Regions from separate parts of the Pseudogracilibacillus sp. SO10305 genome, predicted to be linked through region 1. Evidence: riboswitches for the same ligand, from Rfam matches in the RefSeq annotation. Region 1 holds a riboswitch; the other holds the start of a gene.
What was found. A riboswitch is a leader RNA that binds a small molecule or an ion and turns the genes downstream of it on or off. The one in region 1 is predicted to bind thiamine pyrophosphate.

Region 1 (3,617 bases):
GTTGGATCGTATACAAATTGATCGACATGTTTCTCGTCATTCTCTGGTTTTTCCGTTGTCAAATGACCGTCACCAAAACGTGTATTTGCTTTTCCATTACTATGCAAATAAAACGGTGTATAGTTGGTATTCGGTAATGGCCATTCATCAGCTTCTTGCCATTGATTCACACCCATAGTAAAAATTTTAACTGCAGCTTCTTCAGCGAAACCTTTATCTTCCTTCTTTAACCAATGATCAAACCAACGGATATGTAATGCAGTTAAATCTTCTTTTAAATCGATGAAATGTTCGGACGCACTCATGCCAAATGAACGGTCCCCAATCACATGTCCAAAATTACCATGTGCCCACGGTCCAATCACTAATTTTTGCATATAATCAGTTTTAGCACGCATATTTTTAAAGTTTTCAATCGTACTATATAAAAAGCAATCATACCAACCAGCAAGATGATACGCAGGAACTTGTATGTTCGGGTATTTCTCTAATAAGCTATATGTTTCCCAAAATGCATCATCGTCTAATTCATGTGTGATCATGTCGAGAAAATCACCTTCTAAACCGAACTCTTTTAAAATAGACCAATCTTTGATAGGTTTTGTTTCATACCATTTCTCAATTTGGTCGACTTCTTGTGCCCATTTTTGCATCATACGATAATATGTTGCTAGGTCATCCTTATATGTTCGTTTTAATAAGTCTGGCACGAATGTACCTAAAATGAGCGATTGAAACAAGCCGACTAGAAAGGCACCGTTTTGATATGTCGCACCTGATCTACTATCGTTTAATGTTTGGGCAGGAAAAATTGCCTTCAAATGTGGCGCTTTTTCTGTTGCAGCTAATAATTGTGTGTATCCATAATAAGAAAGGCCAAACATCCCGACGTTTCCATTTGAGTATGGTAAGTGAGCTGCCCATTCAATCGTATCATATCCATCTTTCGCTTCGTTCGTAAACATCGAAAATGTACCTTCAGATGCAAAACGTCCACGAACATCTTGAATGATGACGATATATCCGTGATCAACGAAACGATGTGTATCTAAATAGCGATGCGAATAAAATGGATCATGTTTTCCGTATGGGATGCGCGTAAGTAAAATCGGATATGTCCCTTCTTTTTCCGGACGATATATATCTGCATATAAGGTCGTTCCATCCCGCATCGTCGCCGGAACATTTCTTTCTACGATAATATTTTTTGTTGCCATGTTATATATTCTCCTAACCTCACATACTTGTATTCAATAGCTATTTATTGAGCAATAAATGGAACGATATCATAGTGATGACAATCGTATCGTTCCATTCAAATATTATAACATAATACAAAAAAGTTTGGGAACACCGTATAAACGAAGGAAGTCGTATAAATCCTCGTCATACAGGTAATTAGAGCTGTTTCATTTCATTTACATTTATTTGTGTCCGTTTTCTCGTATTTACGATCAGTGAAATTAAGAAGGGAGCTTGACAGTTCCTCTGGAATCCCGTACAATCATAGTTATAAAATTTCATATATTTAAAAAGCACTAGGGGAGCTATGTTGAATGGCTGAGAAAGGTAATCCTTGACCCTTGGCACCCGATCTAGATAATACTAGCGTGGGGAAGTGTGGCCGGGCATATACAGTATATGTGTTATTTTTGTATATTTATATATTCGACTGCATTTCCTAATCGGGAATGCAGTTTTTTTATTTGTGAAAAAGAAAGGAGCGATCAAAAAAGGAACGACAAAAATAATAATAATCAAGGAGTGTATGGACGTATGACGAAAAATTGGAAGTTGAAAGAAATTGTAATGTTGTCGATTATTTCGGTTGTTGCTGGGGTACTATATATGTTTTTCGTTTTGTTTGCATCTACTTTACGAAATATATTAACCCCGATCGGACTTGCGCCATTTAGTTTTGAATTTGTATTTGGATTATGGTTTATCGGATCTGTCGTTGCCATGTATATTATTCGAAAACCTGGGGCAGCTCTTTTTACAGGAATTATTTCAGCGGGGGTTGAAATTTTAGCAGGGGGTCCTGGTGGGGCGAAGATTTTGTTAATTGGGCTTGTCCAAGGAGCAGGGATTGAGACGGCATTTCTATTAACGAAATATAAAAACTATCACCTTCGCGTACTAATTTTGTCAGGAATGATAGCAGCTATATATAGTTTTATTTATCAATTATTCGCTTCTGGAAATATGGCTCTTGCTCCAACCGTGCTTATCGGCATGCTTTCCATTCGGTTAATAAGTGGGGCATTTCTAAGTGGAGTACTCGGAAAATGGATAGCAGATAAGTTAGCATTTACAGGTGTATTAGATGGTTATGCATTAGGCAAGGAGGTTAGAAAAAAACGTGAAAAAGATGCAGCATAAGCGTGTGGAAAACGAGAAATATTCAAACGAAAACAATCAACATGCAAAAAAATTGCCATTTATAACGATAGAAAATTTTTCGTTTGCTTATGAATCATTGGATGAGCCTATTTTACGAGGACTAGATGTTATCTTGCATGAAAACGAAGTGACATTGCTCATGGGTCCGAGTGGTTCTGGTAAAAGCACGTTATCCCTCTGTTTAAATGGGCTATACCCAGAAGCGGTGGAAGGAGAAACAGCTGGCACGATAATGTTTCGTGGAGCACATTTGCAAGACGCACAAGCTGGTGCTTGGAGCAAACATATCGGTGTCGTTTTTCAAGATCCTGAAGCGCAGTTTTGCATGATCCATGTTGCCGATGAGTTAGCATTTACATTAGAAAATATGGCGATCCGTGAACATGAAATGGACGAAAAAATCGATGAGATACTTTTACTAGTCGGCATGGAAAAATTTAAATATCGGAAACTACACGAATTATCTGGGGGAGAAAAACAAAAAATTGCTTTAGCTGCAGTTCTTTTATTGGAGCCGACATTGCTTATTTTAGATGAAGCAACCGTTAATTTGGATCCACATGCAACAGAATCATTCATAAAACTTATTCAACAAATTCAAGAAGAACGGCAAATGAGTGTGTTCATTATCGACCATCAAGCAGATGCATGGTTGGATATGACAGACCGTGTCTTATTATTAGGAAAAAATGGTCGCTTGCTACAAGATGCATCCCCAGAAGAAATGTTTACGACTTATAAGGAACAAGTGGAAGAAGCGGGCATTTTTATACCGAAGAAGTTCTCTAGACATTCTTTTGGAATCGATCTGCATGCTCGCAAGCTTCCGACCGCACAAAAACAAGAGCATCCTAAAGACAATGAAACCGTCATGCGCCTTGAAGATATAACATATAAACGAAAAGCGCGGACCATTTTACAACAGATTTATATGGCTATTCCGAAAGGGGCTTTCATTTCTATCCTTGGAAAAAATGGGGCCGGAAAATCGACTTTACTTGAGTTGATGGCTGGCATTATGACCCCGACAAAAGGGGAAGTCTATTTTCAACATCGTCCTTTACAAAAATGGAAAGAAATGAAACTGCGGCATAAATTAGGTTTCGTGTTTCAAAATCCGGAACATCAGTTTATAACAGATACGGTTTATGATGAACTCGTCTTTTCCATGCGGCTAAATGACGAACAACTAGAAAAAATGGAGGCGACCGCCA
Region 2 (3,617 bases), on a different contig from region 1:
TAACCCTGCATCATATGCTTTATCTTGCTCATGCGCAGCAACTTCATCGATTATTTTATCGATCTCCTTACGCTTTTTTTCATTTTTCTTAATTTGTTTTTCTAAGATTGTTAATGTGGTATGCAATTCTTTTACGTACGGATGGGTGAAATCTTTTTCTAACATCTTTTCAATAGTATCTAAACTTTCCTTATACATTCCATCGTTATGTAATGTTTCAACTTCCTCAATCTTCTCTGTTACCTCTTCGTATGTCGATGTTATGTTTTCTATCTCCTCTAACTTCGCTTCTGCTTCCTTTATCAACTCATCTGAAGCATGAGAAGTAGCTATTACTTCATCAAAAGCTTCTTCAGCCTTTATCATTTCCCCTTCGTCCATGGCTGAAATTCCATCTAACATTTCCTCTATTTGATTCATATACATTTCGGCTTCTTCATCCGCATTTTTTTCAAGCAAAGCTTCTTCAAAATAAGTGTGAGCTGTTTCATAATCTAACGTACTTAGTGCTTCTTTTCCATTTTCCATTGCTTCTTTATATGCTTGATTACATGCTGTTAAAAGGATAACGAGAAAGCACAAAATTATAGTAGTATACATTTGTTTTTTCAAAAAAACCCCTCCAGCCTTCATAAAATGACGACAGTGACAATTTTTACCATTTTTTTCATCATATCATAAAGTAGGAAGGGCTTCTATTTTGTTAAAAATAGTTCTCCGCCGAAAAAATTGTTCAAGTTACCTCGATCTTACAAAAATCCCCTAGCTTTTCAATTGTTTTTTCGTGTCTCATACTAATCTAGTCTTCTCTTATTGCATAACTAAACCACCATCGACTATTAAGTTTTGTCCTGTCACCGCATCTGCCCATGGTGATGCAAAAAACAGTACTGTTTTCGCTACGTCTTCTGGTGTTGTTACTTTTTGGAGTGGCGTACTTTCTTCAATTACATCAAAAACAACGTCCGGTGTCGCTTTACTTGCATCTGTTGTTCGCAGTAAACCACCTGATACCATATTCACTGAAATGCCATTTGTACCTAACTCCTTCGCCAAAGAACGCGTCATTCCAATTAATGCAGATTTTGCCGTATTATAATCATGATATGGAACAACAGGGTTTTGTACTAAGTTCGTTCCGATACTAATAATTCGACCGAAGTTTTGTGCTACCATATCCTCTCTACCAGCTTGCATCGTATGTAAAACTGCCTGTACACTACCTTGCAATTGTGTATGGTAATCTTCCCAGCCGATAGTATCTAACTTTTTACGGTCATCGCCATTGAATGAAAAATCGATTAAAGCATTGTTGACTATCGTCGTAATTGGTTTGTTAAAATATTCCTTCGCCCGTGCAAACATCGTTTCAACACTTTTCGCATCCCGTACATCTGCTTGAATAGCGATCGCACGATTTGCTCCTAAACTTTCTGCAATACTTTCCGCTCTTTCCTTACTTGAAAAATAATTAATGACGACTTTTGCACCTTCTTCTACAAATTGACGAACGATTGCCTCCCCTAATCCACGACTTCCACCTGTAACTAACACAACTTGTTCTTTTAATTCCATGGTGATCCCTCCTAATATTTTATTCCATATAAAAAGACCACTTTACGTAGAAAGTGGTCTTTACATACTTATATTGTAAAAAACATTTCCACTTCCTTACGACAGTATTAACTGCTTCAAGTTCAAAGGGTCAGAGTACACTCTTCTCAGCATAAAGCTCCCCTAGTGATTTTTTTATATGCAATTTACTTGTATTGTATCATATCGGCTAAACTTCTCAAGTAAACGCTTTACGTTTATGAATCAAGCGCGATACGAATATGTGCTAAATGGTGTTCCTCATGCCAATTTAGCTTTTTTAACTTCGTTGCAACAGTTACCTCTCCACTACCCTGAAGAGTAAATGTTCGTAAAAGGTCTTCATCCGTTAACGTTTTTCCTAAAGCGACAATTCGCTCATTGATCCCTTCAAGCATTTTTATGGAACATTCAACAGGTAACTGATTATCTGCATGTTCTATCCATTTATCTTGATCAAATGGAGGGATAATAGGATTATTAGCTGTTAATGCCATTTTTAAACGTTGGTACATATTTAATTGCGAATCTGCAATATGATGTACTAACTCTCTTACATTCCAACTATCAATACGATATTTTTTTCCTAACTGCTCCTCACTCAACCCGTCTACCGTTTCACGCAGTCGGTCTGTATACGTTGCAATTTCACTTAACCAATTTGCTACATCATCCATTGTTGCATTGTTTGGTACTTCAAGTTGCCCTATCGGAAATGTCACATCCATGTTACTATCCCCTTTCGTATACTTTGTATAGATTTATTTTACCATAAGAAATCGCTTTGTTTTGCCTATAAAGATAGATGTTACCTATTTAGAGCCTGAACTAATGCTATGAATAGGTAACATCCCCTACATAAAAGCGTTTGAACTAGTCCTTACTTTTCGGTAAAGTGATCGTAAACACCGTTCCTTTTCCTTTAATACTTTGCACATCAATTGTTCCATCATGTAATGTAACAAGTTGTTTAACAATAGATAATCCTAATCCAAACTCACCATATGGATTTGTTGTTCTAGAAATATCTGCTTTATAGAAACGTTCCCAAATATGTTCCACTTCTTTCGTATCCATGCCAATACCAGTATCTTTTAAAACGAGTACCGCACTTGCTGCTTCCTCATATGCTTGTAATGTAATGACGCCATTTTCTGTAAACTGCATACTGTTTTTAACGATATTCATCACAATTTGTAATAAACGATCCATATCCGCTTCGACATACATGTCACTTGGAACATCTATCATGATGTCATTTCCTTTTTTCTTTGCAAGGTCATACAATTGTTCTTTTACAATACTATACAATTCCTCTACTCGTACTTTTTCTATTTGAAGTTGGATTTGATTAGAGCGAATTTTTTCGTAATCTAAATTTTCATTCACTAATCGTATAAGACGTTTCGCCTCTTGCTCAGCGAGATGTAATGCGCGTCCTTGTTCAGAAGCTGGAATCATATTGTTTTCCAATCCTTCAATCATCCCACGAATTGTTGTTAATGGTGTTTTTAACTCATGAGATACATCTGCCATAAATTGCCGTCTCCGATTTTCTAACCGTTCAATTTCATTTGCGGATTGTTCCAATTGATCCACCATATGCTGGAAATCTACCGCTAATTCACCAATTTCATCGACTGTAGAGGTCGGTAACGTAATTGAATAATCCTCTTTTGCAACAGCAGATGTCGCTCGTTTCAACACATTAATACGTCTTACATGGAATCTAGCTAAAAATGCACTTAATAATAAAGCTGTTGCAACGGCAATATAGACACTTTTCCATAATGATGCATTCATTGCATCTATCGCATTACTTAACCCACTTATTGGAGCAGCAAGTAAAATACCTCCGACAAATCTTTCTCCTTGAAAATAAGGCAATATGACATAGGTTGCCCCTTCTTTGAACTGTTCATAGTCCTTTTTCACAACAACTTTATTCCCTTTTGTCACTTCATTCCAATCGGCATCATCCAAATGAATGTCCGGTATTTTTCCGTCCGATGCATATATAATTT

Region 2: linked by a shared signal. The riboswitch ahead of SPD45_RS07250 (3-oxoacyl-ACP reductase) and the one ahead of SPD45_RS03045 (ECF transporter S component) in region 1 are both predicted to bind thiamine pyrophosphate.

Annotation. Positions count from the first base shown of each region.
Region 1 is NZ_JAXHDE010000002.1:85,499-89,115, reverse strand. It holds gene SPD45_RS03050 (CocE/NonD family hydrolase) at 1-1,217, opposite strand, end outside; TPP riboswitch at 1,531-1,634, shown strand; gene SPD45_RS03045 (ECF transporter S component) at 1,777-2,382, shown strand; gene SPD45_RS03040 (ABC transporter ATP-binding protein) at 2,372-3,617, shown strand, end outside.
Region 2 is NZ_JAXHDE010000007.1:30,266-33,882, forward strand. It holds gene SPD45_RS07245 (hypothetical protein) at 1-612, opposite strand, end outside; gene SPD45_RS07250 (3-oxoacyl-ACP reductase) at 811-1,575, opposite strand; TPP riboswitch at 1,652-1,749, opposite strand; gene SPD45_RS07255 (YfiT family bacillithiol transferase) at 1,812-2,321, opposite strand; gene SPD45_RS07260 (HAMP domain-containing sensor histidine kinase) at 2,467-3,617, opposite strand, start outside.